Regions from separate parts of the Mesorhizobium sp. M6A.T.Cr.TU.014.01.1.1 genome, predicted to be linked through region 1. Evidence: riboswitches for the same ligand, from Rfam matches in the RefSeq annotation. Region 1 holds a riboswitch; each other region holds the start of a gene.
The links. Region 1 has a riboswitch for thiamine pyrophosphate ahead of thiB (thiamine ABC transporter substrate binding subunit). Riboswitches for the same ligand answer to the same signal wherever they lie in the genome.
Positions count from the first base shown of each region.

Region 1 (7,874 bases):
CCAGCACGCGGGCCAGCAACAGCCGCGCTCGCTCGCCGCCCGAAAGCTCACGCACCGGCGTGCGCGCCTGTTCCGGTTTGAACAGGAAATCCTTCATGTAGGAGACGACGTGGCGCTGCTCGCCATTGATGACAAGGTTCTCGCCGCGTCCGTCGGTGAGGTATTGCGCCAGTGTCTCTTGCGGATCGACCGCCTCGCGCTTCTGGTCGAGTGTGGCGATCTCCAGATTGGTGCCGAGCCGCACCGTGCCTGAGTCCGGTTTCAATTCGCCGGTCAGCATCTTCAAGAGCGTCGTCTTGCCGGCGCCGTTCGGCCCGACCAAGCCGACGCGGTCGCCGCGCTGAATACGGGTCGAGAAGCCCTTGACCACGGTGAGGTCGCCAAAGCTCTTCTCGATGTTCTTGGCCTCGATCACCAGCTTGCCGGATTCGGCGGCGTCGCTGGCCACCATGGTCGCCGCGCCCTCGGCGCCGCGATGGCCACGAAAGCGCTGGCGCATGGTCTGCAACTCGCCGAGCCGGCGCATGTTGCGCTTGCGTCGCGCCGTCACGCCATAACGCAGCCAGTGCTCCTCGCGCACGATCTGGCGGCCGAGCTTGTGCTGCTCGCGCTCTTCTTCTTCCAGCACCGTGTCGCGCCATTCCTCGAAATGGCCAAAACCCTTGTCGAGACGGCGGGTCTGGCCGCGGTCGAGCCAGACGGTGGCGCGTGACACGCGCTCGAGGAAGCGGCGGTCGTGCGAGATGACAATCAGCGCCGAAGAGGTGCGGGCAAGCTCCTCCTCCAGCCACTCGATGACCGACAGGTCGAGATGGTTGGTCGGCTCATCGAGGAGGAGAATGTCGGGCTCCGGCGCCATGACGCGGGCAAGGGCAGCGCGCCGCGCCTCGCCGCCGGACAGGTCGTTCGGTCGTTCCTCGCCGGACAGGCCGAGATGCTCCATCAGATAGGTGGCGCGGTAGGGGTCATCGGCGGGTCCAAGCCCCGCCTCGACATAGGCGCGGACGCTGGCGAAACCATCCATGTCTGGCATTTGCGGCAGGTAGCGCACTGTCGCCGAAGGCTGGCGGAACATCTCGCCGTCCTGCGGCTCGATCAATCCCGCAGCGATCTTGAGCAACGTCGACTTGCCCGAGCCGTTGCGGCCGACCAAAGCGATCTTGTCGCCCGCCGACGCTGTCAGTTCCGCCCCGTCGAGCAGCGGCGTGCCACCAAAAGTCAGCTTTATCCCGTCGAGATTGAGAAGTGGCGGCGCCATGTCAGCTTTCAGGTAGGGGAAAAGGATGGGCGAGCAACAGCGCGCGGCCGCTGCCCAGCGCGATTTCGAGCCGGCCCTTGACCTCGTTGGAAATGGTCAGCGATGAGCCGAACGCGACCTCGACGTGGTTCAGCGGCCATTTGGCGCCGGTAACGGTCAAGCCGGAAAGGTCGGAGAAGCCGAGGATCGAAAACAGCGTGCTGTCGGCGTAGTCGAAGCCGGTCTTTCCGGGAAGCAAGGGGATGCCTTCCTGGGCGCCGCTGGTCAAAAGCACCTCTATGCCTGCCTCGGCCAGCCGGATGCTGAGCGCGAGGTGCAGGAAGGCGTGGTCGGTGCGCTTGCCGCCGAACGCGCCGGCGAGCACGAGCCCGGTCGCGCCGCGTTCGAGCGCAGCGGCGATAGCCAGCTCGCCGTCGGTCTTGTCCTTTTCTGCCGGAAACACCTGGCGGGGCACGGCGGCCAGATCGTCCGGCAAGTCCGCCGGCACCGAATCGAAGTCGCCGACCCAGAGTTCCGGCGTCAGCTCCAGCGTCCGGGCATGGCCGATGCCAGCGTCGGCGGCGATGACACGGGAGCCTTCGACCTGGCGGTCGACCAGCGGCGTGCGGATAAGATCGCCGCCAAGCAGGATGGTGAATTTGCTCATATGCGTGGCCCTTACCAGCCCTGCTTGCGAAACGGAAGGCCGCGCTCCAGATGCCCTGCAAACTTCAGCTTGCGCAGCACTTCGGCCGGGCCTATGTGTCGAAACGCTCTAACGGGGTGCTGGACGTGATCTTCGCGGACCAGCTGAGAGGCAACCATGCCAACCCGCTGAACCTGATCCGGTTTGTACCGGCGGAGGGATTAGACGTTTCGGACAGCCCGACGCCTCAATTCCTTTCAATGTGAACGAAGGAGGCGCCGATGCGCACGTTTTCATACTCTCTTGTTTCGGCAATGCTGCTTGCCGCGTCCGTTCTCGGCACCGGGCCAGCATCCGCGCAGGAGAAACTCACCGTCTATACCTATGAGAGCTTCACCGCCGACTGGGGTCCAGGCCCCGCGGTCAAGAAGGCCTTCGAGGCGGAATGCGGCTGCACTCTCGATTTCGTTGCGGTCGCCGACGGCGTCGCGCTGCTCAATCGCGTCAGATTGGAAGGGGCCGCGACCAAGGCCGACATCGTGCTCGGCCTCGATACCAATCTGACGGTGGAAGCCAAGGCTACCGGCCTGTTTTCGCCGCATGGCCCGGTATCGGACGTCAAGGTGCCGGGCGGCTGGAGCGACGATATTTTTGTGCCGTTCGACTATGGCTATTTCGCCGTCGTCTACGACACCGAAAAGCTGAAGACCCCGCCGAAGAGCCTGAAGGAATTGGTCGAGGGCGATGCCGATGAGAAGATCGTCATCCAGGATCCGCGCACCTCGACGCCCGGTCTCGGCCTGCTGTTGTGGGTGAGATCGGTCTATGGCGACAAGGCGCCGGAAGCCTGGGCCAAGCTCAGGGCAAAGGTGCTCACCGTGACGCCGGGCTGGAGCGAGGCCTATGGCCTGTTCACCAAGGGCGAGGCGCCGATGGTGCTGTCCTACACCACGTCGCCGGCCTATCACATGGTCGCCGAAAACACCGAACGCTATCAGGCGGCGTCCTTCGAGGAGGGCGAGTACCTGCAGATCGAGGTTGCCGGCATCACCACGACTGGTGCGAAGAACCCGCTGGCGGAAAAGTTCCTGGCCTTCATGACCGGTCCGAAATTCCAGAACGTCATTCCCGAGACCAACTGGATGTTTCCTGCCGGCAAGACCGACAAGCCGCTCAACCCAGCCTTCGACAAGCTCGTCAAGCCGACCAAGGCCTTGCTGTTCAGCCCCGAAGAGGTCGCCGCCAACCGCAAGGCCTGGGTCGACGAATGGCTGGCGGTGATGAGCAAGTAGCTTCTGATTGACGATGATCACTCTACGGCGCCCCCCTCTGTCCTGCCGGACATCTCCCCCACGAGGGGGGAGATCGGCCATCATGCCGGCTTTCGCCAATCTCCGACATTGCCGGAATGAGCGGAGCGCTGAACCTGCCAATCTCCCCCCTCGTGGGGGAGATGTCCGGCAGGACAGAGGGGGGCGCGAAGGAACGCAATCCTCGCTAAGAATCTCGAATCTGGTGGTCTAGCGTGCAACGCGCGCCATCATCGGATTCCCGCGTCACAGCTGGCATTCTCGCGCTTGCGGCAATAGCACTTTTGATCGGTGGAGCGTTCGCCGGGCTCATCGTCGAAGGCGCCCGCGACCCGTCCGGCGCCGCGTCGGCCTTCGACCCCTATCTCTTCCGCGTTGTCCGTTTCACCTTATGGCAAGCGCTTCTGTCGACACTGCTGTCCGTCCTGCCGGCGCTGCTCGTTGCGCGGGCGCTGTCGCGGCATCCGTGGTTCTTTGGCCGCGGCCTGATCCTGCAGCTCTTCGCCGTGCCGCTGGCGCTGCCGGCCATCGTCGCCGCGCTCGGCATTCTGGCCCTCTATGGCCGTGCCGGCTATTTCGCCGGCCTGCTCAGCGCGATTGGCGGTCAGGGTTGGCCGGGCATATACGGCCTGTCCGGCATTCTCGTCGCCCATGTCTTCTTCAATCTGCCGCTGGCCACGCGGCTGTTCCTTGAAGCGCTGGGGACAGTGCCGGCCGACCAGTGGCGGCTGGCGAACCAGCTCGGCATGGGCGCCAGACCGGCCTTCCGGCTGATCGAATGGCCGACGCTGCGGGCGGCGCTGCCGGGCGTCGCCGGGCTTGTCTTTATGCTGTGCATCACATCCTTCACCATCGTGCTCACGCTGGGCGGCGGGCCGCGCGCGACGACACTGGAGGTCGCTATCTACCAGGCGCTGCGTTTCGATTTCGATCCTGCCCGCGCGGTGACGCTGACACTGCTGCAGATCGCGCTGACCTTCGTCGTGGTGCTGGTGTTGATGCGGCTCGGCGCCAACACCGTCGGCGATGCCAACCTGTCGGTGGCACCGCGCCGGTATCTTTCGGCAAGCGTCGGCGAGACCGTGCTGAACGCAGCATTGATCGTTCTGGCATTGCTGTTCGTCGCCGGGCCGATGGCGGCCACGGTGAAGTCGGGCCTTGGCGCCGATCTTGGCCGGCTGGCGGGCGAGAGCGCTGTGCGGCAAGCGACGCTGACCAGCGCAGTGCTCGCCTTGCTGGCGGCGCTGCTTTCGGTGGCGCTGTCGCTGTCGCTCGTCATGGGACGACGGGCACTGGCCCTGAAGCGTCGCGTCGGCGCCAAGACGCTGCTCGAGCATGCCACCGATACCGGCGCCGGCTTCGTGCTCGTCGTGCCGCCCATCGTCATCGGCGCCGGCTGGTTTCTGCTCCTGCGTACCGTCAGCGACGTCTTCGCGATCGCCCCTGTCATGGTCGTCACCGTCAACGCGGTGATGGCGATGCCGTTTGCCATCCGCGCTATTCGCCCCGGCTATGATGCGGCGAGCGAACGCCACGAACGGCTCTGTTTGCTGCTTGGCATTTCGGGCTGGAACCGGTTCCGGCTGATCGACTGGCCGTCGCTGCGGCGGCCGCTCGCCACGGGTTTCGCCTTTGCCATGGCATTGTCGCTCGGCGATCTCGGCGTCATCGCCCTGTTCGGTAGCGACTCCCTGCAGACACTGCCCTATCTCTTGCTGGCGCGCATGGGCAGCTACCGCACGATGGATGCCGCCGGCCTAGCGCTGCTGCTCGGCCTGGTCTGTCTCGCGCTTGTGCTGGCCGCGGATCGGCTGGGGCGGGGAGAAAAGACATGACGCTCAGCAGCGCTGAAAACGGCACGGCTGTGCGGCTGGAAAAGGTCTCGTTCAGCTATGGCGAAGCGCCGTTTTTATTCGATGTCGCGTTCGCCGCCTCGAAGATCACTGCGATCATGGGGCCGAGCGGCTCGGGAAAATCGACGCTCCTCAATCTGGTGGCCGGCTTTGAGACGCCACGATCGGGCCGCGTGCTGATCAGCGGCGCCGATGTCGGCGCCAAACCGCCTTCGGCGCGGCCCGTGTCAATGGTGTTCCAGGAGAACAATCTCTTCGCCCATCTTTCGGTCGAACGAAATGTCGGCCTTGGCCGCTCGCCGTCGCTCAGGCTGGCTGAGGCCGACCACGTGGCAATCGCGGGGGCACTCAAGCGCGTCGGCCTTGCCGGCAAGGAACGGCGTCTGCCGCGCGAACTCTCCGGCGGCGAGCGGCAGCGTGTCGCACTCGCCCGCGTCCTCGTGCGCGATCGGCCGGTTCTTTTGCTCGATGAGCCGTTCGCCTCGCTCGGGCCGGCCTTGCGTGACGACATGCTCGACCTGGTAGCCGGCGTCCATGCGGAGCGGCGCATGACGGTGCTGTTCGTCACCCATCAGCCGGAGGACGCCCACCGTATCGGCCAGGACATGGTGTTCCTGGACAATGGCACGGTTGCCGCGACGGGGACTGTCGCCGATTTTTTCACCAAGGCTGGACCGGAAGCATTCCGGCGTTATATCGGTGCAGGTCCGTTTGGCCAAGGATCACGAGATGTTGCCCGGAAGCGGACATAATTTACGGCCAAACCGGCTTCAGGCGATGTGGCGTTTGCTTGCCTTGGTCAAAGTAGTGTGGCTAGGTCCTCCGATACTGGTCCGGCATAGACTGTGATTTGCCACTACAGTGCCGCGTGTGCTCGTGCGCGCGAAGGATGCTGTGGCAGTTTGATTTTGCGCATGATCCTTTTCTGAAAATCGATGCCCGATTTTCGGGGTCATGTGCCGAGACCCGAAAGGAAGCTGTTCTGCCGACCGGCACCGACAGAGTGAGAAGGAAACCGCTGGCGCGCTTCCTCGCGCTGGCCGGCTTTGCCATGGCGCTGGCAAGCTGCCAGATGTTCACGCCTCCGGACGTTCAGGAATCCGGCTTCCAGCCTTCCAGCAAACCGATCACGGTCGACAATGTCGCCGCTAACAGCAAGCTCGCCGAAATGGCGAAGGCGCAGCATCCGCGTATCCTCGCCACCTATGGCGGTGAATATTCCGATCCCAAGCTCGAGCGCATGGTCGCCAAGGTCGTCGGCCGCCTGACCGTGGTGTCGGCCAACCCGACCCAGACCTACCGCATCACCATCCTCAATTCGCCCAACGTCAACGCTTTCGCATTGCCGGGCGGCTATCTCTACATCACGCGCGGCCTGTTGGCGCTGGCCAACGATTCGGCCGAGCTCGCCGCGGTGATCGCGCATGAGATGGGCCACGTCACTGCCAACCATGGCTTGCAGCGCCAGCAACTCGAGGCCGAGGAGGGGTTTGCAACCAAGGTCGTCTCGGATGTGCTCGGCGACAGCCCGACCGCCAAAGCGGCACTGATCCGCGGTAAGCTGCGGCTAGCCCAGTTCTCGCGCAATCAGGAGCTGGAGGCCGACGGCATCGGCATCAAGTCGATCGGCGAGGCGGGCTTCGATCCCTTTGCCGCCGGCCGCTTCCTGCAGTCCATGTCGGCCTACACCGATTTCCGCTCGATCAGCGGCGCCACCGACGCCAGCCTCGACTTCCTGGCGACGCACCCCAACACGCCGCAGCGCATCGATCTGGCGCAGCGCCATGCCCGCCAGTTCGGCGCGCCTGGCGTCGGGACGCGCGACCGTGACCCCTTCCTCGCCGGTATAGACGGCCTGCTCTATGGCGACACGCCGGAGGAAGGCTATGTGCGTGGCGAAACCTTCCTGCATCCGGGGCTCGGCGTGTCGTTTTCGGTGCCCGGCGGCTTCATCATCGACAACTCGGCTGCGGCGGTGACGGCAACCGGACCCGGCGACATAGCGATCCGCTTCGACGGCGTTTCGATCGACAAGAGCCGCCCGCTGACCGACTACATCCGCAGCGGTTGGGTGGCTGGTCTCGACGAAAGCAGCGTGCGCCAGGAAACGATCAACGGCAACGAGGCGGCGACGGCGCATGCCAGCGCCGAGGGCTGGCAGTTCGACATCGCGGTGATCCGCGCCGGCGGTCAGGTCTACCGACTGTTGACGGCAGCCCCCTCCGCCAGCACCTCGCTGGACGCCGTGGCGCGCTCGGTCAGCGGCTCGTTCCGTATCTTGAGCGCGGCCGAGAAAGCGGCGCTGAAGCCGCTGCATATCCGCGTCGTCACGGTGCAGCCCGGACAGACCATGGGCTCGCTCGCCGCGCAGATGGTCGGCGTCGACCGCAAGCTCGACCTGTTCAGGGTGCTCAATGCGATGTCGCCCGGTGCTGCCGTTTCGGCCGGTGATAAAGTCAAGATCATCACCGACAGATGAGGTTCAGGCGGCTGTCGCCAGAAACTCGGGGTTTTGCTTCACCAGCGCTATCTTGAGCTTTTCCATGGCGCGTGCCTCGATCTGGCGGACGCGCTCCTTGGAGATGCCGAGCGCCTCGCCGAGCGCTTCGAGCGTCGCGCCCTCGTCGCTCAGCCGGCGCTCCTCGATGATCCTGAGCTCGCGGGCGTTGAGCGCGCCGAGCGCCGTTTTCAGCCAGACAGAGCGGCGTTCGACATCGATCGTGTCACCCACGACCTCGTCCGGCAGAGGATCGTCAGAAACCAGGAAATCCATCCGCTCGGTGGCGCCCGCATCGTCGGCGAGCGGCTGGTTGAGTGAGCTGTCCGGT
Region 1 covers NZ_RZPG01000003.1:63,973-71,846, reverse strand. Annotated here, with positions in the region: gene EN885_RS05220 (ABC-F family ATP-binding cassette domain-containing protein) at 1-1,258, opposite strand, end outside; gene EN885_RS05215 (thiamine diphosphokinase) at 1,260-1,904, opposite strand; TPP riboswitch at 2,007-2,121, shown strand; gene thiB (thiamine ABC transporter substrate binding subunit) at 2,165-3,175, shown strand; gene thiP (thiamine/thiamine pyrophosphate ABC transporter permease) at 3,409-5,028, shown strand; gene thiQ (thiamine ABC transporter ATP-binding protein) at 5,025-5,798, shown strand; gene EN885_RS05190 (M48 family metalloprotease) at 6,098-7,525, shown strand; gene EN885_RS05185 (RNA polymerase factor sigma-32) at 7,529-7,874, opposite strand, start outside.

Region 2 (7,874 bases), on a different contig from region 1:
CAAGCGAGCGGATCAGCGACCAGAATTTTTCGCCGGCCCTACCGCCTGCCATCTCACGTCGCAAGGAGACGGTCACTGCCGACGTGCCTGACGCCGTGATCGCGTCGGCAAGGATGGCCGGCGAAGGATACTGAGCCGTGCCGAGAAGCAGGCGGGAGGGAAGTGTCGTCCCGAGAAGATCGAACATGCTAGCCTCCCTGCATGGGCGAGAGGATTTCGATCCGGTCACCGTCGCTCAATCGGAACTCCGCCCGGTTGGCCTTGTGCACGAGGTCGCTGTTGACGGCCGTTGCCAGCCAATCGCCCTCATAGTCGAGCGCGGCAAGTAGCTCCGCCAGCGTGGTGGCGGCAACCTCATGCGCTTCGCCGTTGACCATTAGTTTCATGGGCAAGCTCCTTGGTTCTGTTTTGACTGAAAACCAGGTCGGCAGCCTGGCGCGCCATGGCGGGGGCGAGGAGAAAGCCGTGACGATAGAGCCCGTTGATTGCTATGATCTCGCCGTTCGTTTCGACGCGCGGCAGGTTGTCGGGAAAGGCCGGACGGACGCCGACACCGGTTTCAACGATCTCGGCCTCGCTCAAGGCCGGATAGAGGGCATAGGCGGCACCCAGCAGCTCCATCATCGATCGCGCCGTGACCGGTCCTGTGGACTGGCTTTCGATCATCGTCCCGCCAACCATGAAACGGTGATCGGTACGCGGCACCACGTAGAGCGGAAAGCGCGGATGAAGCAGCCGGACCGGGCGTGAGAGCGAAATGTCCGGCGTGCGCAGGATCAGCATCTCGCCGCGAACGCCGCGCAGCCCGTCGTCTTCTGCCGCCATCCCCGTGCAATCGATCTGACGATCGAAGCCGGAAACATGCCGGGCGTCGGTGCCGAAGTGGAATTCGACACCCATGGCTGCAAGCTTGTCATGAAGTGCCGCCATCGCCTGGCGCGGGTCGAGATGAGCCTCATCGGGGAAGAACAGTCCGCGCCGGAAGCGGCCGGCGAGATCGGGTTCCAGGAGTGCAATCTCGTCTTCATCGACACGCCGATGGCCGGACGTGCGGCTGGCGAACCGGTCAAGCTCGCCCGCATTCCGCGGTGCAGCAACAACCAGCGTTCCGGCCTGTGTCAACTGGCCGGACAGAACTGCATCCCACCAGCCGGCGGCATCGCGTCCGAGATCCAGCACTGGCTGCTCGGCGCTTTCACACTCGCACCATGGCGCCAGCATGCCGCCCGCGAACCACGATGCATTGCCGCCAAGGCCATGCCGGATCTCGGCGACTGTGACCGTCGCGCCGCGGGCGGTGAGTTCGAAGGCCGCGGTGAGGCCGGCGACGCCGGCCCCTTTGACCAGCACCCTCATGACGCTTCCGGCGCCTCTGGCATGACCCGTACGCCGGTCTCGTCTACCGGCAGGTAGAGATCGCCGCCATCGCGATATTTCGCCGCCATTGCCGCCATGCCCTCTTTCTGTGCCTCGGCGCGGATGTCGTGAGAAATACGCATGGAGCAGAATTTCGGCCCGCACATCGAGCAGAAATGTGCCATCTTGTGCGCCTGCTTGGGCAAGGTCTGGTCGTGGAAGGAGCGCGCGGTTTCGGGGTCGAGCGACAGGTTGAACTGGTCCTCCCAGCGGAACTCGAAGCGCGCGCGGGAAAGGGCATCATCCCTGACTTTCGCGGCCGGATGGCCCTTCGCCAGGTCGGCTGCATGGGCGGCGATCTTGTAGGTGATCACGCCAATCTTGACGTCGTTGCGATCGGGAAGGCCGAGATGCTCCTTCGGCGTGACGTAGCAGAGCATGGCGGTGCCAAACCAGCCGATCATGGCGGCGCCGATGCCCGAGGTGATGTGGTCATAGCCCGGGGCGATGTCGGTCGTCAGCGGTCCAAGCGTGTAGAAGGGCGCCTCGCCGCAGACGGCGAGCTGCTTTTCCATGTTCTCCTTGATCTTGTGCATCGGCACGTGGCCGGGGCCTTCGATCATTACCTGGCAATCCTTCGCCCAGGCGATCTGCGTCAGCTCGCCAAGCGTTTCCAGCTCGGCGAATTGTGCTGCGTCATTGGCGTCGGCGATCGAGCCGGGACGAAGACCGTCGCCGAGCGAAAAGGACACGTCATAGGCCCGGCAGATGTCGCAGATTTCGGCGAAGTGCTCGTAAAGGAAGCTTTCGCGGTGATGGTGCAGGCACCATTTGGCCATGATTGAGCCGCCGCGCGAGACAATGCCCGTGACCCGGTCGACGGTCAGCGGGATGTAATGCAGCCGCACACCGGCATGGATGGTGAAGTAGTCGACGCCTTGTTCGGCCTGCTCGATCAGCGTGTCTCGATAGACCTCCCAGCTCAGATCCTCGGCGATGCCGCCCACCTTCTCCAGCGCCTGATAGAGCGGCACCGTGCCGATCGGCACCGGCGCATTGCGCACGATCCAGTCGCGGATGTTGTGGATGTTGCGGCCGGTCGACAGGTCCATCACCGTATCGGCGCCCCAGCGGATCGCCCAGACCATCTTTTCGACCTCTTCGGCCATCGAGGAGGTGACCGCCGAGTTACCGATATTGGCGTTGATCTTCACCAGGAAATTGCGGCCGATTATCATCGGTTCGCTCTCGGGATGATTGATGTTGGCGGGAATGATCGCGCGTCCGCGTGCCACCTCATCGCGCACGAACTCCGGCGTGACGAAATCGGGGATGGCCGCGCCTAAGGCTTCGCCGTCGCGCTGCAGCTTGCCGCGCGACATCTGACGGCCGAGGTTCTCGCGGATGGCGACGAACTCCATTTCGGGGGTGATGATGCCGGCGCGCGCATAGGCAAGTTGGGTCACCGCCTTGCCTGCCTTGGCCCTGAGTGGCCGGCTGCGAATGGGAAATTCCGGCGTCAGGCGCTCACCGGTCACAAATCCGTTGTCCTCCGGCCGCACGTGGCGCCCGTCATAGGCCTCGACATCGCCGCGCGCGGTGATCCATTCGTGGCGAAGCCGGGCAAGACCGTTTTCAATGCTGGTTTCGACAGCCGGGTCGGTATAGGGGCCGGACGGATCGTAGACGGTGACGGGCGGCTCGCCCGCTGTCGGATGGACGGAGATTTCGCGCACCGGCACCTTGATCTGCGGGTGGAGGATGCCGGATTTGTGGACCTTGCGTGAGGCGGGCAGTGGTCCCGTCGACACGGCGGGGGGGAGGGCATTCATCGTGAGGCTCCTTTGCTCATGCATTGGAGACCCAGTTCTGTGCCGGAAGGATGAAAAGACGCTTCTGTCGACCTGCCGAAACAGGACCTCGGGCATAAACTCCCGCAAAGCGCTTGCACCGTCCCTACGCCAGTATGAACTGGATCAGGTTCAACGGGTCACTGCGCCGCGAAAGCAAGCAGTATCTCAGCCCCTTGCCGGGACTCCCCTGGTGAATGCGTCAGGTTGGACGGGCCGACGCTATCTTGTCAAGCGCATTCGGGCGCCTTCGGCCGGTGGCGATGACCGGCGGCCTGTCAAAACCGGGCGGAGAGCTCGCGCATGCATCGGGGACAAGTCACGCCCCGGAGACCAGGGCTGGAATGGCCAAAGCCTCTTTCGCTTCGTGAAGGATGGAGAAACTGTATCGGCCATGTGCGTCGAGATCGACCGAGTAGCTCAGGCGGTCACGGATGTGGTTATCCTGGTCGAAGGTGACGATTCGCGGCTTCAGCGAGGTGATTTGCACCTCGTCCAGGTAGATGGACTTGCAGATAATGATCTGGTCGTCGGGCTGGCAGGTGCGGGCGGCCGCTCGATTCAGGATGCAGCATCGGCGGCGTTCCCGATACCAATGACATCTTGCGGGCAACTTATGCAATCACCGGCTTCGTAAAACCCGACGGCGGCGGCCGTGTCCTGGCGCTGAGGATGTGCCGCTGTTCCAGCAGAGAAATCGCATGGGCCGCGGAGTTTTCGCTCTGCGAGGAAGAGTTGACGAAATCGTTTAGCTTGCTTGCAGTTTGTACGACCGCCTTTGAAAGCAACTAAGCTATTGCATTGATATGTTGGTGCGGCGATCGATCGCTACATATCCGGCCGCCATTATCCGAGTATTGGTCCGCCTCATGGCAATCCCTGCGGGGTCGTCGGCGGCCGGATCGGCCGCGCCCTCCAGTCATCAAAGAGGAAGCGACCGAGAATTCCGCTGCCGAAAACTTCCCTGGCTTGGCTATGCATGCGGTAGATGAGATCGCCGCCTACCGCGGCCTGGTCGAGGAAGGCATCGACGCGAAGAATATCGCCGCCCAGTTCGGACAGTCTGGTTATCGCCATGCGTCAGCGGCTCAGACTTGCGGTCTCGAGAGCGGCCTTTGGGGGTCACCTCCTTTTTGATTCAGAGGTTGGAAGACGGCTTCTCGTTACCCAATAGAAATGGCGACTACGGAACGCGATCGCGGCCATCAGGAAACACCTGTCTTCGGCTCAACCTCGACATGGCGTCCGATCGACCGCAGATATACAGCTATCTCGTCCATGAGATGATCGCGTTCGCCGTAGATTTCAGCAATCCTACGCAGCTGTGCTCGACGGCCCTCCGTTGCGCCGGCGTCAAATCAGCATCGCCAAAGACGTATCCCAAGTTGCCAATCGCGCAAATGTTGCAGCCGGCGTCCACAACTGATTGCACGAATGCCGGAATGTCTTTTTCTTGCATGGTCTTCATGTCGAATCTCTCGTGAATGGCGAGCTCGCGCCCCCATGCTGCCTTTTCAGCGTGTCCTCTGGGCGGCGCAAGCCTTGAGCGTGGTTGTGCCCGGGCAACCTCGACTATCCCGTCTGCCACGCTCTTTAGAGTCGGTGGGGTCTGGTGATCGCAGGCTGGGCCACTCAAAAGCCTGCAAGAAGAAAGTCATGGCGACCATTGCTCAAGATCGCAAGGGTGCGTGCAAGACCTTCCGTTGGCAGTCATGCACGCCCACTCAGAGAGAGTCCGGCCGCGGAAATTCTCCCTTATTCGTAAGAAAGCTCATTGAGCAACTGGGCATTGAGCAACTGGGTCTCACGTCGCGGGTCTCGTGTGCTTCACAGCCGAAAATAGGGTACCGCCGTGGCAATTCTCGAAAAGTGCAGGTTACCTCGTTCAGGACACGGCGGATTGCCTTCCGACGGCACCCTTGCTGCAACGTGCGACCTAACGAGACATATCTCGTTCGCGTTCCCTCGACCTGTCTTCGTATTGCTGCTTGCCCTGCGATTTCAGGCCCTCTGCTAGCTCCTCGGCCGCTCTTTGGCCTGCAATGTCACTATTCAAGATCATGTCCGGCATCCCTGGATGGTGATAACCGTAACGCGCATGCAGCTTCCCTCAAGCGCAGCGCGTATCCGTCGATTAGTTTCGTCGTCCGGAACCCGAAGCCCTTATCCGGCCTGGTGTATCCATCATTCAACCGGTATACCGTTCCAAACTTTGGCGGACCATTTACCTCAGGCATGATCATCTCGCGTGACATTGTTTTTTGGCGGCGCCATCATCGCACGTGGCATTTTCTAAAAATCAAGACGTGTTAATTTGTAAAATCAGGGATGTGGCCGCGCCCGCTGCGAGGATTTGCAGGTAGCTCTTCAGCTCCAACACGATGTGTGAGGCGGCGGTGGAAAAAGGCAACCGACTTTTAATTGGCGGTACTCACTTCGGAAGCGCTGCAATCGATCCTGAGGATACTATTGATCGCGAGCGCCCAATGCGTCCGCCGTTGGATCCAGGTGACCTCGCCGCTCGCTCCGCGTTCGGCGCCCGTCGCAGAAAGGTAATCGCGCAATTGCTGCACATGCGCCTCGCGGACGTAGGCGTGGGATTCACGTCCGATTTCCAATTGATCGCGGCGTCGACCCGTCCTTTGATGATCGCGAAGGCATCGGCCCGTCCGGCGATATGCTTCGTCGCGAGCTCAGATTGCGATCTCGGGCACAAGGCGAGATCACAGTTCTGCGATCTGTGGTAACGCGAGCCCGCGAAGCGCCGCCGCGGCCTCTCTTTGGAATCTGGCCGAGAATCGTCGTCGTCTGAGATCAGTTGATCGAGCAGTTCGCGCGCGCGGGACGCGCTTGCGTCCAGTCTCTCCCGCGAGCTCGCCCGTGACAAGCTCCTCCATCAGCTTCTGAAGGATGACGCCCCGACGCGCTCCGGCACCGACCACCTCCGGATGCTCAACGTGGCTCTCTGAGGTCACGACCCCATCGAGAGGGTCGCCCAGCCGATCAGCGTCGTGCCAACTGGGCCGGCGCCAGACGACCGGTGGGGCACTTTCCTCAATGCACCGCTGTTCGGCGGCAAACATGTCGGAAGACTGCTCGTTCGGCCGGGAGGCCAGCGGCTGCGTTTCCCGACGCGCAAAGGACGAAGCTCCAGCTCGGGAATTTCATACTGACGCAGATCGATAGAGCTGAACCAGGAGTCTTTTGACGCCTGAGGGTGTGTGGGACAATCAGAATATCTCGCACCCGTATGCAGGCCACATACCAGGTACGCTCACGCTGATTGGCATCTCGCCGGTTCACCGCCATTGCCTCAAGATGGCGGCCCCGCGACACGCTGTGTGGGGTTTGTCAGGTCCGCGCCACAGGCTTGGTAAGCCGATGTGTTGTTTGCCGTCGGCTAAAGAGCTGAACAGCAAGCATAAACTTCTGTCGCCGGCTCGATCCGTCAGATTGGAACGAGATTTGCACCCTTGAGGGTGAGACGACGGCAGCAGCCGACCGGCTCTCCTGTCGCGGACCCCGCGATCGACATAACCAAGGAAGGAGCCCAGCATAGCACAGGCACCGCCAGCCGAGAACTCCCCGATGGCCGGCGCGAGCCATGGGTCGGTGGTAGATCGGCTGGTCGGCATCGACCTCGCTCGGGGCCTGGCTGTCTTCGGGATGTGTGCCGCCCATCTCGGTCCCGACCCCGGCGAAGGAGGACTAGTCGGGTTTCTGATGGAACTAACCCATGGGCGGTCGTCCGCCCTGTTTGCCGTATTGGCTGTTTTTTCGATTCTCCTGATTACCGGTCGCAAGGCGCCGAAGTCGGGGGTTGCAGGTAGACAGGCCATTGCCAGAGTCGCAATTCGTGCCCTTGTTTTGGTCGCGCCCGGGATGCGGCCCGACGCTTGGGCGGTGCCATGAAAGATGAAATGGCCGCCTCCGGTCTCGTTGACGAATTGGAGGCTATGGTGGCAAATAGGCGCGTTGTCTGATCGCCGCTTTGATACTGGCGGTCCGATCCTGCTCAGACATTTAGATCCTTCAAGTTCACCTTCGGCCGCGTCGGCATCTTGCCGACTGGCTTTACGCATCCACGTCATTCCGCCGATGCTTCTGCACCGGGCCAAGTCGACATTTATCCCCACTTGGTGCCTCTTACAGACCATCGTGTTTCAGCATCAGTCGGTTCCTATTTTGCCGAGACTCAGGACCGATTGATACTGTGCCGTTAGTGAACGCTACCCGGGATCTCGACTGGCTAAAGGCTCGTTGTTCGCAGCTCATCCTGGCCAAGACGTTGTTAGCTGGCCATTTCAACACCATCGAAGTGGCTGACCAGGTGAATGCAATGCTCGACCGCTTCCTAGCAGTCGGCCTCCGACGCCGCGCCACTACGCGTAAGTAAAATATGTGCGCAGGACGCTGCATACACGTTAGTGGTGGGTTTGGTCGGGTTACGACCGTCGATCAGCTGACCAGCTGTTTGATCGGGAGCTGGATCATCTGCCGCCGGAGGCGCGGTGGCGCGAAAGGATGCAGCGCGTCGAGGCGACGATCTTTGCAGCCAGCGAGCCCGTTGGCCGTGCGACGCTGGCGCGGATCGTCGGCAAGAACTGCAGCATCGATCTGCTAATCGACGATATCCGCGAAGAGTTGCGCGGCCGGCCCCTATGATTT
Region 2 covers NZ_RZPG01000037.1:23,277-31,150, forward strand. Annotated here, with positions in the region: gene EN885_RS29940 (thiazole synthase) at 1-187, opposite strand, end outside; gene thiS (sulfur carrier protein ThiS) at 189-386, opposite strand; gene thiO (glycine oxidase ThiO) at 355-1,356, opposite strand; gene thiC (phosphomethylpyrimidine synthase ThiC) at 1,353-3,188, opposite strand; TPP riboswitch at 3,292-3,408, opposite strand; partial or broken gene EN885_RS29960 (aspartate 1-decarboxylase) at 3,526-3,783, opposite strand; gene EN885_RS29965 (hypothetical protein) at 4,074-4,283, opposite strand; gene EN885_RS29970 (hypothetical protein) at 4,474-4,674, opposite strand; partial or broken gene EN885_RS29985 (SMC-Scp complex subunit ScpB) at 7,731-7,874, shown strand, end outside.
Region 2: it holds a riboswitch for thiamine pyrophosphate, as region 1 does, so the genes downstream of both, thiC (phosphomethylpyrimidine synthase ThiC) here and thiB (thiamine ABC transporter substrate binding subunit) in region 1, are expected to answer to the same signal.

Region 3 (7,874 bases), on a different contig from region 1:
ATGGACGCCAAGGTCAGGGAGACCTGGATTTCCCCGAGGTAGAGCAGCGTGGCGATCATCCTCCCCGGTCGACATCGCGGTCCGCAACTCGCCATTTAGCGGCGCCGGCGCGGCGCCGGTGGCTGCGGCCCTCGTTGAGGAAGTCGGCGATCCTTGCCGCCAACTTCGCCGAGGCGAAGGTGAGCAGCCGGTCGTGATGGACGACGGGCTCGTCGTTCTCATTGTCCCAGATCTCGAACCGGCAGCTTGGGTTCGGTATAGCTTCGAAACGGTGCTTCATATCGATGGTCCCGGTCGTTTGGTTGCCTTGGGCGGTCGAGGATGCAAGGGCATGGGCCGTGCCGTGGTGGGCAGTGCGGGCGCGCTTTCGCCAGCGCTGTTGGCAAACAGGAGAAGGTCGGCCCTGGCCCACAGCAGATAGCAGGCAAGCAATGTCAGCGGCGCGGCAACGAGGGCAGGGGAACCGCCCAACCACACCTCAGGCAAGGCGGCGCCCATCGACAGCGCCGCCGCGAGCATCGCCGGCAGGCGGCTGGCCAGCACCGCACTGCGGAACGGATCGGGCCATCCAGCCGGCCACCCGGGCACGCTGGCGCCGGGCCTGTAGGCGGCGCTGCCGAACTTGCCGAGCGCATGCAGCAGTCCGGCGGTCGCCGCCAGCACCGGCTGGCCGAACAGGAACAGTGCCGCGCCAAGCCCGATCGCGCCGATCCCCGACAGGAGATCGGCGAGGCGGTTAAGCGCTGGATCGGGGACATCCCGCCCGGCCCAGGCGCGGTGATAGACCTCGCCGCTGCAGAAGAAGACCAGCGTTGCCAACGTCAGCGCCACCGCACTGCTGCTGCCAGCGAAATAGTCGAACAGCGCGGCGCCGCCGCGCATGCCGGATCCCTGAGGGGCGGCGAGCTGGATCGTGACGCCCATCACCAGCCCGAGCGCGTTGCCAAGATTGTAGTAGCCGCCAGGACCGGCCATACGCGCCGGATCGCCGCCGCAAATCGTGAAAGCGCCTCCGCGGTCCGGCCAGGACCCGCAGCCTTCGGTTTCGCGTCGAGACTCGACGGCTCGAAGGACAAGAGCTCGGCCAGCGCCGAGGCAGTGCGCCATTCGGATAGCGCGTCGTCCCGGCGGAGTGGCGCGTGATCGTTGTCGAATCGCATCGAACCCTCCTCGTCATGGAGCCGACGGTTCCGGAGAGCTCGAGGCCTCCGGTGATCGGCTGTGATCGACAGACCGAGGTTCTGCGACCCCGGCTTACGGATGGCTTACGGGCGTTTGGATTATGCCTTTGGCAGCGGCACGCCCGCGCGGTGTCGGCTCGGGTATGGGATAGACCAGCCGCGAGAACGGCGCCCGGCCGGCGACCGAAAAATAATTGCCCTTGGCATAGCGAAGTTCCGGCACGAATTGCGGGTCGAGCCCGTCAAGTGAGCGGGCAAGCGTCGTGGCGCCAAGCCCGGCGGCGTTGATGAAGCGCGGTGGCGATCTCAAAGCGCTCGCCGCTGGTGCTGTCGACTGTGTCGAGAACCATGCGTCCACCCTCGAGGCGGCCGCAGACGATGCGGGTGTTGAGGCTGAGTGCCGCCCCGTGCTCCTCTACGTCGCCCCGCAAAGCAAGCATCAGGGCGTGGCTGATGCCGGTGGCGGGCGACAGCAGGGCGGCGGCCGTGCACCGCAGCTTGGGCTCCAGCGCGCGTGCCTCTGCTGCGGTCAAGGGTGTTAGGTCGCCCGCGCCGCAAGCAGAGGCGTTGGCCAGGATGGAAGCAAGCGCCGGCTCCTGTTCGGCATCTGTGGCGACGATGAGCTTGCCGCAGCGCGCATGCGGAACCGCCCGCTCCTCGCAATAACGGTAAAGCTGTTCCCGGCCTGCCACGCAGAGCCGGGCCTTCTGCGATCCGGCCGGATAGTAGATGCCCGCATGGATGACCTCGGAATTGCGCGAGCTGGTCCCGGTGCCGATGGCGTTCTCGGCTTCGAGGATCAGGGTGTCCAGGGCCGCGTTGCGCCATCTCTCGCGCAATCGCGAGGCCAATGACGCCGGCGCCGGCCACGATGCAGTCGACATGGTCCATGATCGGGCCACCTCAGCCTTGTTGTTGTGCTGCCGGTGAGCCGTTCGACGATCACGATCCGGCGATGCGCATAGGCGGCTCCGCGCAGGTTCTCGCGTTCTGCGACCTCGAAGCTGAAATTCAGCATGTCTGCGTCCACCCGCCAGCCCTTCCGAAAGGGCTTGACACCCTTACGAGAAACAGATGCATCCAACAGCATAATGCAAGAGGCGATACGCGCCGAAACGGCGGCAGGGCCTAGTCCCGGCATGCAGGACAGGAACCATCATGGACGCACGACCGAATTCTCCCGAAGCCCGCGACATCAGCTACCACATGCACGCCTACACCAATGCCCGCAAGCATGAGGAGGCAGGGCCGCTCGTGATCGAGAAGGGCGACGGCATCTATGTCGAGGATCTGGCCGGCAACCGCTACATCGAGGCGATGGCCGGGCTTTGGAGCGTCGCGGTCGGCTTCTCGGAGAAGCGGCTGGTCGATGCGGCGGTGCGCCAGATGTCCAAGCTGCCTTATTATCACGACTTCGGCTCCAAATCGCATTCGCCGCTGATCGATCTCGCCGAGAAGCTGGTGCAGATGGCGCCGGTGCCGATGAGCAAGGCGTATTTCACCAATTCCGGCTCCGAGGCCAACGACACGGCCATGAAGATGATCTGGTACCGGTCGAATGCGCTCGGCCAGCCGGCACGCAAGAAGATCATTAGCCGCATTCGCGGCTATCACGGCGTCACCATCGCCTCGGCAAGCCTGACCGGCCTGCCCAACAATCACATTTCCTTCGACCTGCCGATCGCCAATGTGCTGCACACGTCGACACCGCACCATTGGCGCGAGGCGCTGCCAGGCGAGAGCGAAGAGCAGTTTTCGAGCCGGCTTGCCGACGACTTGGAAAAGCTGATCCTGGCCGAGGGCCCGGAAACCATCGCCGCCTTCTTCGGCGAGCCGATCATGGGCGCCGGCGGCGTCATCGTTCCCCCGGCCGGCTACTGGGAGAAGATACAGGCGGTCCTGTCGAAGTACGACATCCTGATCGTCGCCGACGAGGTCATCTGCGGTTTTGGCCGAACCGGCGAGATGTTCGGTTCGCAGACCTTCGGCATCAGGCCTGACATCATGGTGCTGTCGAAGCAGATCTCTTCCTCCTACCTGCCGATCTCGGCCCTGCTGATCAACGAGAAAATGTTCGAGCCGATTGCCGACGAAAGCAATCGGATCGGCACCTTCGGTCATGGCTTCACCGGCGGCGGCCATCCCGTCGCGGCGGCGGTCGCGCTCGAGAACCTGAAGCTGATCGAGGAGCGCGACCTTGTCGGCAATGCGCGCACGGTCGGCGCGCATATGCAGAAACGGCTGCGCAACCTCGCTTCGCACCCGCTTGTCGGCGAGGTGCGTGGCGTCGGCCTGATCGCGGCGGTCGAACTGGTCGGCGATAAGGTGACCAAGACGCCGTGGGAGACGGCCGGCGCGCTGGGCGGGCTTGTCAACGGCTTCATGCAGCAGAACGGCGTCATCTCGCGCAACATGGGCGACGCGCTGGCCTTCTGCCCGCCGCTGATCATCACCGAGCCCCAGGTCGATCAGATGATCGACGCGTTTGAAAGATCGCTCGAAGCCGCGGTCAAGCAGGTCGGATCACAGAGCTGATCAGGTCGTCCAAAGCCAGAGCTGAATGGGCCTTGGTGATTGGCGAAGCCGAAGCGGTATCCATTCTCCCCCCTTGCGGGGGAGATGTCCGGTAGGACAGAGGGGGGTGTGAAGGATCGCCAACTTTCGACTTCAGCCTTGCCAACCCGAATCAGCTTGAGGGCGCGGCTGCGATCGATTTACAGGTCGGAGGGAAGCACCCCCTCTGCCTGCCGGCATCTCCCCCGCAAGGGGGGAGATCGGCAGCTTCGGCGGCGCCGCCAAGCTCGGTAATTGGTCTGAAGCGATTGCTGGGAACGATTGCCCTGGGCCACACTTGAACATCCGTTGCGCGGGTGCTACGTCGCCCATATCGACAGGGGCGCTCCGTATTGCCGGGGCTGAGATGGTGGGTGCAAGCCTTCGGTCCCTCAAGCTGATCTGGGTAATGCCAGCGGAGCGAGGCGACCATGTTTTCAGGTGCACAGATTTCCCTGTATCCGATGTGCGACGATTTCGTCGGCGTCATCCTTGGGGCGCTTTCGGCGCTCGATCCGTATCGACCGAATTTCCGCATCGAGACCGACGACATCTCGACGCTGATCGTCGGCCCGCCGGAACAGCTTTTCCCGGCCATGCGCGACCTCTTCGCATCGGCGGCGGCGAGTGGCGTGCATTGCGTGTTGTCGGCGACGGTGTCGCGCGGCTGTCCGGGCGAGCCTGACGATCCGATCTGCACACCGATTTCCGGCAGCAGCCACGAGCTGTCCCTGGCCGAGCGCATCGGCGCGGCGCGGGCGCATGTCGATGGTGCGAAAAAACTCGGACAAGAGGTCGCCGCGCAGTTCTCGCTCTATCCGCTCGGCGAGGGCCATCACATGGATGAGATCTACGGCTGCATCGACTTCCTCAAGATTTCGGGCGTCTTCGACAGGTCGAAGAATTTCTGCACGAAGCTGAGAGGCGATGCCGGACCGGTGTTCGCGACGCTGTCGGAAGCCTTCCTTCGCTTCGGCGCGCCGCAAGGCCATGTCGCGCTCGATCTCACTGTGTCGGCGAACAGCCCGAGTCCTTGTTAGGGCGTGTCGATATTCGGGGTGGGCGACGACGTCGATCGGCCGGCCCTCGGCCGCCACCGCGGCGGGATCGCGCTCAGGTGATGTCTCAGTTTAACTTGCGGCTCACGACCCAGCCGACCTTGTGCAGTGCCGACCGCCGTTGATATGCTCGATCATTCCGTCAGCGGGGAAGGATGTTCGATATTTCGCGTCGCGACCTGACACTTGGCGCGGCCGGTGCTCATGCTGCGTTTGGGCTCCACAAGCCGATCACGTTTGTCGACGCGGCCCGCGCTCAACACGCCGTCGCTCAACCTTTCCGAAAATACAAGGTTGGCGACATTGAAGTCTTTTCTCTGATTGATGGCATGCGTGACGTTCCCCTGCGGGAGGGTATGGTCAGGAATGTCAGCGTCGAACAGGTCAAGACGGCGTTGCGTGGTGCCGGTTTTCCCGACAATCAGGCGCCCCTGCGGTTTATCGTCATGGCGCTAAAGCTGCGCGATCAAGTGGTCTTGATCGACTCGGGTACCGGCGGTCATCCGATTTATGGTGAGGGGAACGGCCGGCTATTCGAGAGCATGGCTGCGGCGGGCCTTGACCCCAAGGCAGTCAAGACAATCCTGATCTCCCATCTGCACGGCGACCACATTTATGGCCTCATGAACAATGAGAGCAATGCGCAGGTCTTCCCGGATGCCGACATCGTGGTGCCCGCCGAGGAATTGAAATGGTGGACGCGCCCGGGAGTCGAGTCGATCGATCTCGGACCGACGCGCAAGGGCCTCGCTCAGCGCATTCAGGCTACGGTGGCTACGTGGAAAAACGTCAGGACCTTTGAGGGAGAACCAGAACTCCTACCTGGCGTGCACGCCGTTCAGGCCCCCGGCCATAGCCCGGGAATGGTCGCGCATCTGGTCACCTCGGGCGGCAAACAGCTCCTGATCAGCGCTGACGTGGTCAATCTTGCGCCCCATGTTTCAACAAATCCCGAGTGGCAGCTTGCTATCGACCAGGATCCGCAAATGGCCGTCGAAACGCGAAGGAAGATCTTCGATCGCGCGGTCGCCGACAAGCTCACCATTTCGGGTACTCACTGGTTGATGCCGAACGTCGGCACGTTGTCCAAGGATGGCAACGGCTACGTATTCGCAGCCGACGGGTAATATCACAGTACCCGCTGCCAACTGGACGACGACGGCTGCCGTGCCGGACGAACCGGTCGGCGTCAGACGTCGAACGCAGAACCAAGCGAGAGCGATAATCTTGGCTATCAACGGGTCGCTGCGAGATCCGAAATGGCGTCTGGAACGACCACCAGCTTGCCGACGAAATCCTTGGCGATGAAATCCGCTTGGGCGCGGTGGAAATCGGAGAGCTTGTAGACGCCGCCGACCAGCGGCCGGATCTTCTTGTCTTCGATGTAGCGAACAATACGGCGGAAGTCGTGCCGCGTGCCCTGGCTCGAGCCGTGCAACTGCAACTGCTTGAGATACATGGTGCGCAGATCGAGCTGCACGACCGGGCCGGCAATTGCGCCGGCTGTGGTGTAGCGGCCTTCGGGCCTGAGGATGCGCAGCAGATCGTTGAAGATCGCGCCGCCGACCAGATCGGCAACCACGTCGATCGGCTGGCCGCCGGTTGCCTCATTTACCGCAGCCGGCAGGTCGGCCACACCCCGGATGATCACCGCCTCGGCGCCGATGTCGAGCACGGCCTGTTCCTTGCCCTTGCCGACGACTGCATAGGGGACGGCGCCGCGCGCCCGCGCCAGCTGCACGATGCCGGAGCCGACGCCGCCCGACGCGCCGGTGACCAGCACGCGCTCGCCGGCCTTCAATGCGGCGCGTTCCAGCATCTGCTCGCCGGTGAGATAGGCGCAGCAGAAGGTGGCGAGTTCGACATCGGTCAACTCGGTGTCGACGACATGGGCGTTCTCGGCCGGCACGGTCTGATACTCGGCATAGCCGCCGTCACGGCCGTGGCCCATATAGTCGATGTCGGCGAGTGAATCGTCGTCGCGGTTGTAGATGGAGAAGTCGACCATCACCCGCTCGCCGATACGGTCCGGCGAGACACCATCGCCGACTGAGGCGATGTGGCCGACCGTGTCGGTGCCCTGGATGCGCGGGAAGATCAGCGTGTTGCCCTGACGCCGCCAGGTCGATACGGCGGCAGCATCTTCCTCCGTGCCATAGGCGCCCTGTCGCACCCAGACATCGGTGTTGTTCATGCCGCAAGCGGTGACCTTGATCAGCACTTCGTCAGGCGCGGGCGAGGGCACTTTCACGTCGGTGCGGTAGACGAGCTTTTCCGGTCCGCCGTGACCAGTCAGCTGCACGGCGGCCATGGTGGCGGGGAGGGTTTTGGTCATGGCGTTCATGTCAGTTTTCAGATGTTGGCAAACACGCTCTTCACCGCATCCGCCGTCTTCGACACGACGATGTCGGCCTCTTCGCGCGTCAGGCAGAGCGGCGGCGCGAAGCCGAGAATGTCGCCTTGCGGCATGGCGCGGCCGATGACGCCGCTTGCCGCAAGGGCGGTAGCGACCTGCGGCCCGATCTTCTGCGAGGCGTCGAAGAACACGCGGTCGTCCCGGTCGGCGACGAACTCGATTGCCGCCAGCATGCCGTCGCCGCGGACGTCACCGACATGTTTGTGGCCGCCGACGGCTTTCGTCAGTTCGGCGCGGAAATAGGCGCCGGTCTCGCCGGCGTTGGTCACCAGGTCCATCTCGTCGATCAGCTCGAGATTGGCGACGCCGGCGGCAACGCAGATCGGATGCGCCGAATAGGTCCAGCCATGGCCTATGCTGCCGAGCTTGTCGGAACCCTGCACCAGCACCTGCCAGACCTTGTCTGCGACGATGACGCCCGACAGCGGCGCATAGGCCGAGGTCAGGCCCTTGGCGATGGTGATCAGGTCGGGCTTGATGCCGTAGTGGTCGGAGCCGAACATGGTGCCCAGCCGGCCGAAGCCGGTGACCACTTCGTCGGCGACCAGCAGCACATCGTATTTCTTCAGCACCGCCTGGATCTTTTCCCAGTAGAGGACGGGCGGCGGCACGATGCCGCCGGTGCCGAGGATCGGCTCGCCGATGAAGGCGGCGACCGTGTCCGGG
Region 3 covers NZ_RZPG01000004.1:285,706-293,579, forward strand. Annotated here, with positions in the region: gene EN885_RS08055 (hypothetical protein) at 1-59, opposite strand, end outside; gene EN885_RS08060 (hypothetical protein) at 56-280, opposite strand; gene EN885_RS08065 (hypothetical protein) at 277-975, opposite strand; gene EN885_RS34125 (hypothetical protein) at 1,255-1,491, opposite strand; gene EN885_RS08070 (FAD-dependent oxidoreductase) at 1,424-2,065, opposite strand; gene EN885_RS08075 (aspartate aminotransferase family protein) at 2,340-3,716, shown strand; TPP riboswitch at 4,064-4,175, shown strand; gene EN885_RS08080 (YkoF family thiamine/hydroxymethylpyrimidine-binding protein) at 4,166-4,774, shown strand; gene EN885_RS08085 (MBL fold metallo-hydrolase) at 4,948-5,919, shown strand; gene EN885_RS08090 (alcohol dehydrogenase family protein) at 6,027-7,136, opposite strand; gene EN885_RS08095 (aspartate aminotransferase family protein) at 7,145-7,874, opposite strand, start outside.
Region 3: it holds a riboswitch for thiamine pyrophosphate, as region 1 does, so the genes downstream of both, EN885_RS08080 (YkoF family thiamine/hydroxymethylpyrimidine-binding protein) here and thiB (thiamine ABC transporter substrate binding subunit) in region 1, are expected to answer to the same signal.

Region 4 (7,874 bases), on a different contig from region 1:
CCAGCGTGTCTTGCTTGGCGCCCTCGCTCTGGCGCTCCTGGCTGCCACGCCCTTCGCGTTCGGCGCTCTCGAATACAGCCTGCAGGGTGCGCTCTATGACCCACTGCAGCCGGCGCTTGCGACCATGCTTGTAGCTGGCTTCGAAGGATATGTCCTCTACAGGCGCAGCGAGCAGCGTCGGTCCACCCTGGCACGGCAGTTCTCCCAATATCTGTCGCCCTCCGTGGTGCAGCGCCTCGCAAATTCGGATACCGAAGCGATCCTGTCCGGAGAGAAGCGCGAGATCACAATCCTGCTGAGTGACATACGCGGCTTCACGACGATGAGCGAACAACTCGGTGCCCAAGAAATCGGAAAGGTGGTCAATCACTTTCTCGGCCTTGCGACCGATGAGATACTCAAGCGCGACGGGACCATCGATAAGTTCATGGGCGATGCCGTGCTAGCTTTCTGGAACGCGCCGCTTGATCAGCCAGATCATCGCGAGCGCGCGCTCGAGGCGGGGCTTGCCCTGATCGAACGGGTGGAGCGCGAAAACGCCACGTTCACCGCGCGCGGGCACCCCCCTATCGAAATCGGCGTCGCCATCGAGACTGGCGTCTGCTCCGTAGGGAATTTCGGCTCCGAACGGCGCTTCGACTACACCGCGATCGGCTCGCCGGTGAACCGCGCGGCACGGCTCGAGTCAACGACCAAAAAGCTGAGGATTCCTCTGGTGCTTGGTCCCGGATTTGCGCAGGGAGCATCAATGCCGGTTGTGCAGGCGGGTGCGTTCGAACTCCAAGGCTTCAAGGGCGAGGTGCCGGTTTTCACCGTTCCGGAGATACACCCCTCGTCGCAATCTGCCGAGGAGGTCGCGTGATGTTTGGCACCAGTTCAACTCGCTATCTCATTGGCAGCCGGCGAGCGAAAGCCAAGGGCGGCGGAAATCCGATGGGCGGCCCGCGCCACCATGTCGCCCAGTTCGCCTATGCGCTCTTCCGGCACCCGGTTTTCCGGGGCAGCGATGTTCAGCGCCGCGATTATCTTACCCGGTGCCACGAAAACCGGTGCGGTGATCGGCACCGTTCGGGCCCAGGATGGCGAAAATCATGCCGCGCGGCACATCGAGATCGATACGATCGACGGCGCGCAGCTTGCCGAACGTTTGACCAGGCCGCGGGCGGAAATGGCTGACTGGGCAAGACCCGTGGCGGGCACACCCATAGGAGAAGTATCGTTCATGCAATCATCCGGCAGTCGCAAAGTGAAGCCAACTTTGGCGCAATGGCTGCGTCGTCAATTCCTCTGCAGATACGAGCTTACCGTCTGGCTTATCCTCATGCCAGAGGCTCCGACACTACCTGGCCGCCGAGTTGAAGCGCCGGTCAGATCATATGTCGGACAGGCCGCTACCCATCGTGGGGTTTCTCACTCGATCACGGCGCAGGCCTGACGATTTCCGGCATCGCCGGCAGGCTGGCTTTTGTAGTCGTCCTGTCCGCCGTGGACCATCAATGCCTTGCCTCGTATCGCCGTTTCCCCACCATCCAGTTTGACCATGCTGTTGAAAGCCTGGGCACGCAAAACGCCGTCGGCGCCGACCCGCTGATTTGGCATGTCGCCCGCGTGCGGGCCTTTTCCAGTGAGATATCCATGTTCGGCATTCGTCGGATTGAAGTGCCCACCTGCCGAGTCATGGCCGGTCTGATGGTCGCACTTTCCGGTTTCATGAACATGGAACGCGACCCATTCACCCGCCGGCAGTCCTGTTACCTCCAACGCTATCAGCACACCCTGCGCCGTCTCGGTCAGCGTGGCCGTTCCATTCTTCTCGCCAGCCATGTTGACGAATTCGGCTTTCGCGGTCGCGGTGTCCTGAGCCGCTGCAGGCATCGCGACCGCCAGCGCCAATCCTGTTGTTGCAAGCAAATTATTCATCAGTTGGCCTCCGGTTTACAAGGACCCCAAACAACAACGGGGCCTCTTCGTTCCATTTGAGAATGGAGTTTTGTCTCCGGCGCGCCCGCTAGAGAAGCGGGGCGATGCGTGGAACTCGATAGTATCTCCGTGTCATGAGTGTCACGACGTTGGTTTACACCAATTCGAAGAGTTCCGCGGTTTGCCAACCTGCCAGCAGTATGATGAGAATACCAACGAGCCTAAGGAGCGTCTTTTCTGCGATTGACTTCACGACCAATCCGGCCATCGGCGCTGCGACCACGCCGCCAAGGATCAAACCGGCAACGGAGAGCAGATTTTCGGTTAGCTCTCCTGCCTCCTGCCAATGGCCCGTTAGCAACGCAAACAAGAAGGTCAGAGACACCGAGAATGTGATAAGGAACTCGCTGGCATTTACCGTGCCAATAACGTAGCGGGGCGTCCCGCCAAAACCGAGAAGGCCGGTCGTTACGATTGGTCCCCATCCGCCACCCCCTGCGGCATCGAGAAATCCACCACCAAGCCCAAGGGGAGGTACCACGCCTGCAGGGACCGGATTGCTTGGGATCCGCCGGAATGAACGGAACAGGAGCCAAGCTCCGACCAGCGCAAGGTATGTGGTCACATATGGCTTCATGATGGCTCCCTCGAACGAGGTGAGCACAAAAGCGCCGAGAACTCCGCCGAGCACGCCAAATGGCATCAGCCGCCAGAAAAGCTTCCAGTCAATGTTGCGGTGATAGAGGTGAGCCGAACCTGAGGCCGCAGTGGTAAACAGCTCAGCAGCGTGAACTGAAGCCGAAGCGTGTGCAGGAGACACGCCAAACCCCAGTAGTGTTGTCGAGGAAACAACGCCGTAGGCCATGCCGAGAGCCCCGTCCACGGCTTGAGCTACAAACCCCACGAACGCAAAAAGAAGAAATTCTTGCATTTGGCTCTCCGATAAAAGCGCGGGTCGTAATTGGCGAAGAGGAACCCGCCGCGTGCAACATGTGCAATTGCGTCTTCATGCTTCCACAATTCACTAAACGCCTGGCATCGATAATGGTGACGACGAACGGGAAACTGTGCGCTCGACCGACGCCTTTCCTCATATCTTCAAAGTCATGTAGACTCTCAAAATATTGAGAGCGATCTCGAACAGGATGCCAAGTTTAGCACCCTCTTAAGTTGAAGCCGCGCATTAATCTACCGTCCTCGAAAGACCACGCCAATCGCTCAAGCGATGCTATCTTTGATGATGCCATCCGGTAGCGAGACGACCTGAGCGACCACTGCTGAGGCAGCCGCCTCTGACCTAGGGTTTCACGGGTCGTGACGCATACTTGCAGCTCCACCCTTTATCTGTTTAATTGCCGCCATCCACAGGGGTGCTCCGTATCGTCGGGGCTGAGAGATGGGCTGCAAGCCCGTAAACCCTAGAGCTGATCTGGATAATACCAGCGGAGCGAGGCGGGCGATGTTTTCTGGCGCACAGATTTTTCTTTTTCCGATGTCCGGCGATTTCGTGGGCCCGCCCGAGGACCATATCACGATCGACCTCACGGTCGCGGCCAACGGCCCGACCCCGCGCTGATCTTTCGCGCCGGAGGTCTCGCATGTCCCAGTCTTTCTCCGCTGCGCCGCGAATCGCAGCCTTGTTCGCCAAGGTCGGACCGGCCTTGCTGTCGGCCGGCACGCTGGTTTTGGCTTGGGAGCTCTATGCGCGCATCTCGGGCATCTCGCCCACCACGCTGCCGGCGCCGTCACGAGTCCTCGCCCAAGCCATCCAGCAGCGCCAGGCGCTGTTCGACAACACCGTGCCGACCATCAGCGCCACATTGGCGGGTTTCGCCTGCTCGCTGGCCGTTGCCTTCATCCTTTCGGTGCTGATCGACTTCTTCAAGCCGCTGCGCCGCGCCCTGTTCCCGGTATTCATTATCAGTCAGACCCTGCCGCTGGTGGCGATCGCCCCGCTGGTCGTTCTCTGGTTCGGCTTCGGGCTGACGCCGAAGATCATGCTGGTCGCGCTCGTGACTTTCTTTCCCATGCTGGTCGCGCTGGTGCAGGGTTATGAATCGACGGATCGGGACATCTCGGCGCTTCTGAGTTCGATGGGCGCTTCCCGCATGCGCATTTTCCTGCTGGCCCGCCTGCCCTCCTCGCTGCCCTATTTCTTCGCCGGGCTGCGCATCTCGATCACCTATGCCGTGGTCGGCGCCATCTTCGCGGAATATGCCGGCGCGGCCAAAGGGCTCGGCATCTACATGCTCAACGCCAAGAACAATTTCCGGCCCGATCTCGTGCTCGCGGCCGTGCTGGTCAGCGCGTTGCTCACGCTGGCCCTGTTTGCCGCCACGGTGCTGATCCAGCGCGCCGCCATGCCATGGGAGCGGCTCGATGCCGCACGAAAACCATGAGCAGGCGGCTGGAACTGCGCCAAGTCAGCAAGAGTCTTGGCGATATCGACGTGCTTGCCGGCATCACCCTGCACGTCGAGCCGGGCGAATTCGTTTCAATCCTCGGCCCCTCCGGAGCCGGCAAATCCACGATCTTCAGGTTGCTGACGGGCGATCTCGATGACTACGGTGGCGATGTCGACTTCGACGGCCGGCCACTGGCCGAAGCGCGACGACCGTTTGCCTTCATGCCGCAGCGCGATGCCCTGATGCCTTGGCGCACGGTTATCGACAACACCGCGCTCGGTCTTGAAGTGCAGGGCATGTCCCGCAAGGCGGCGCGCGACAAGGTGTCGCCGCTCTTCGGCGAATTCGGCCTTGCGGGCTTCGAGCAAAAGTATCCGGCGCAGCTCTCGGGCGGAATGCGCCAGCGCGCAGCGCTGTTGCGTACCGTCGTGCAGGACCGTGCCATGCTGTTGCTCGACGAACCGTTCGGCGCACTCGACGCCCTCACGCGCACCGGCATGCAGCGCTGGCTTCAGACGATGTGGGACCGACATCGCTGGACCGTCCTGCTGATCACCCACGATATCCGCGAGGCGGTCTTCCTGTCCGATCGCATCTATGTGCTGAGCGGCCGCCCTGCCCGCGTGCTGCGCGAAATCGCCATTCCTCTTCCGCGCCCGCGCAAAGATCTTGCCTCTCCGGAAGCCACCGCCATCGAAGCCGACATCCTCGATACCCTTCTCGATCCACAGCTCGCCCAAAGGATATGACCATGCTTTCCAGACGCCTCTTCATCGCTGCCGCATTGATCGCCGGGCTCGGACCCGTCACGCCCGTCTTCGCCCAGCAGACTGTCACCGTCGCTCTCGACTGGACGCCGAACACAAACCATGTCGGGCTCTATGTCGCCCGGGCGAAAGGCTTCTACACTGAGGCCGGGCTCGACGTGCAGATCCTGCCCTACACCGACACTGCGGCCGGTACGCTGATCGCCAACCGCGTGGCCGATTTCGGTATACTGGGATCCATAGGATTGTTCACCCAACGCACGGCCGGCGCCGACCTCGTCGCCACCTACGCCATCATGCAGACGGAAACCGGCAGGCTGGCCTTCAATGCGGACCGCACCGATATACAATCCCCCAGGGACCTGGACGGACTGACCTATGGCGGTTTCGGCAGCGCCTGGGAGAATGCGCTGATCGGCACCATCATCCGTCATGACGGAGGCGAGGGCAAATTCGAAACGGTGACGCTGGGCACCTCTGCCTATGAGGCCTTGGCCAATGGCGCAGTCGATTTTACGCTCGAAGTCTACACTTGGGAGGGGATCAAAGCGGAGCTTGACGGCAAGGCCCAGCGCGCCTTCCGCTACGCGGATTTCGGCGTGCCCGACCAACACACCAATTTCATTGGCTCGAGCCGCGCCTACCTCGAGAAAAACAAGGACACGGCAACCGCGTTCATCGCCGCGACTAGGCGCGGCTACGCGTTCGCCGTCGAACATCCGAAAGAAGCGGCTGACATGCTGATCGGAGCAAACAGCGACGTGCTGACCAACCGTCCGTTGATCGAGGCATCACTGAAGGCGCTGGTCGACGGCCACTATCTACAAAGCCCCGCCGGGGCGATCGGCACGATCGATCCCGCAAAGATGGAGGCTATCGGCGACTACCTGTTCAAGGCCGAAATCCTGCGCGACGGCGATGGAAACCCGGTCAGCGAACGACCCGATTTCGCGGCCTCTTACAGCAACGCCTATCTGGCCGACCAAAAATGAGCCCGCCGCGGCGCATGCATCTCAATGCCGTGATCTTCGGCCTCGGCAGTCACGAGGCCGGTTGGCGTATGCCCGAAAGCGACCCGCTTGCCTCGACCAGCCTGGCCTACTGGGTCGATATCGCCCGGCGCGCGGAGGCTGCCGATTTCGACGCTCTGTTCCTCGGCGATGTGCTGGCCTTGCAGGGTGGTGCCGATCGGCATCTTTCCGACGCGATGGATCCGCTGCTGATCCTATCGGCGATCGCTGCCGTCACCAGCAGGATCGGACTGATCGGGACTGCATCGACCAGCTTCGATCACCCTTTCCACCTCGCCCGGCGCTTCGCCTCTCTCGACCACATCAGCAAAGGCCGTGTGGGCTGGAACATCGTCACCTCGTCCAACGTGCTCGAGGCCCGTAACTTCGGACTGGACGCCATGCCGGAGCATGACGAGCGCTATGCCCGCGCAGCCGACGTGGTCGACGCAGCCATAGCGCTCTGGCAAAGTTGGGCTCCCGATGCGCGGACGCCGGACAAGGCCGCCGGGCGATACTTCGATCCTGACAAGGTCCGGCCCGTCGATCACGCCGGTCCGTTCGTGCGCACCGCGGGCCCGCTCAACGTGCCGCGATCGCCCCAAGGTCGGCCGCTCCTGGCGCAGGCCGGCTCGTCGGAAGCTGGCCGCGCCTTCGCCGCCCGTTACGCCGACATCGTGTTCACCGTCCAGGCGACGCTGACGGAAGCGCAGGACTTCTATCGCGACATCAAATCACGAGCGGCCGCCGTCGGGCGCGATCCAGACACGGTCCTGGTCTTTCCGGGAATCGTTCCGATCGTCGCTCATACCAGGCAAGCAGCCGAAGAGCGGCTGGCCGCGCTGAATGGCTTTACCGTGACCGACCATGTCCTTGCCAAGCTCGGCGAATTCCTCGGCGAGGATCTAGCCGATGCCGAGCTCGACGCGCCGCTACCGCCCCTGTCGAGCGCGCGGCCGAACCAGTCCAGCCAGAGCCGGGTCGGCGTGCTGGTCGGAATCGCAAGGCGGGACAGGCTGACACTAGGCCAGTTGCTCATGCGCCTCGCAGCTGGCCGCGGTCATCTGCTCGCCGTCGGAAATGGCCGCGACATCGCCGACACGATGCAGCAATGGTTCGCGGGCCGAGCGGCCGACGGCTTCAATGTCATGGCGCCCGTCATGCCCGCCGACCTGCAAAGCTTCGTCGACGAGGTAATGCCTTTGCTGGAGCGTTCGGATGTTTTCGGCGCCGGGCGCACTCTTCGCCAGCGATACGGTCTTCCGACGCTTTAGGGTCCAGAGTCCAGATCCAATCCCGTTCGTCCGATCAGAGCGCCGTAAGCCGCCAGGCGCTGCTTTGCTGCGCGGACAGGTCATCACCGTCCCGCCCTTTCGAGCATGCCGGAATTGACACCCTCGCACAGGCATGCTCCTGGCAATCCAGACCTTCGAACAGAAAAAGCGTCCCAATGCTTCGTAGATTTTTCTCCTACTACCGCCCCTGGAAGGGTCTGTTCATCCTGGATTTCTGCTGTGCGGTTCTGTCTGGCATGCTGGAACTTGGGTTCCCGATGGCAGTCAAGGTGTTCGTGGACGACCTGCTGCCGACGCAGCAATTGCTGCTGATCCTTGCTGCGTCGGCCGGCCTGCTTGCCATCTATGTGCTGAACACCGGACTGATGGCGGTCGTGGTTTACTGGGGTCATATGCTCGGCATCAACATCGAGACCGAGATGCGTCGGAAGAGCTTCGATCACCTGCAGAAGCTCTCGTTCCGCTTCTATGACAACC
Region 4 covers NZ_RZPG01000007.1:148,491-156,364, forward strand. Annotated here, with positions in the region: gene EN885_RS10390 (adenylate/guanylate cyclase domain-containing protein) at 1-862, shown strand, start outside; gene EN885_RS33520 (hypothetical protein) at 1,007-1,435, shown strand; gene EN885_RS10405 (superoxide dismutase family protein) at 1,411-1,920, opposite strand; gene EN885_RS10410 (sulfite exporter TauE/SafE family protein) at 2,075-2,851, opposite strand; TPP riboswitch at 3,277-3,389, shown strand; gene EN885_RS10415 (ABC transporter permease) at 3,519-4,319, shown strand; gene EN885_RS10420 (ABC transporter ATP-binding protein) at 4,316-5,074, shown strand; gene EN885_RS10425 (ABC transporter substrate-binding protein) at 5,071-6,084, shown strand; gene EN885_RS10430 (LLM class flavin-dependent oxidoreductase) at 6,081-7,376, shown strand; gene EN885_RS10435 (ABC transporter ATP-binding protein) at 7,553-7,874, shown strand, end outside.
Region 4: it holds a riboswitch for thiamine pyrophosphate, as region 1 does, so the genes downstream of both, EN885_RS10415 (ABC transporter permease) here and thiB (thiamine ABC transporter substrate binding subunit) in region 1, are expected to answer to the same signal.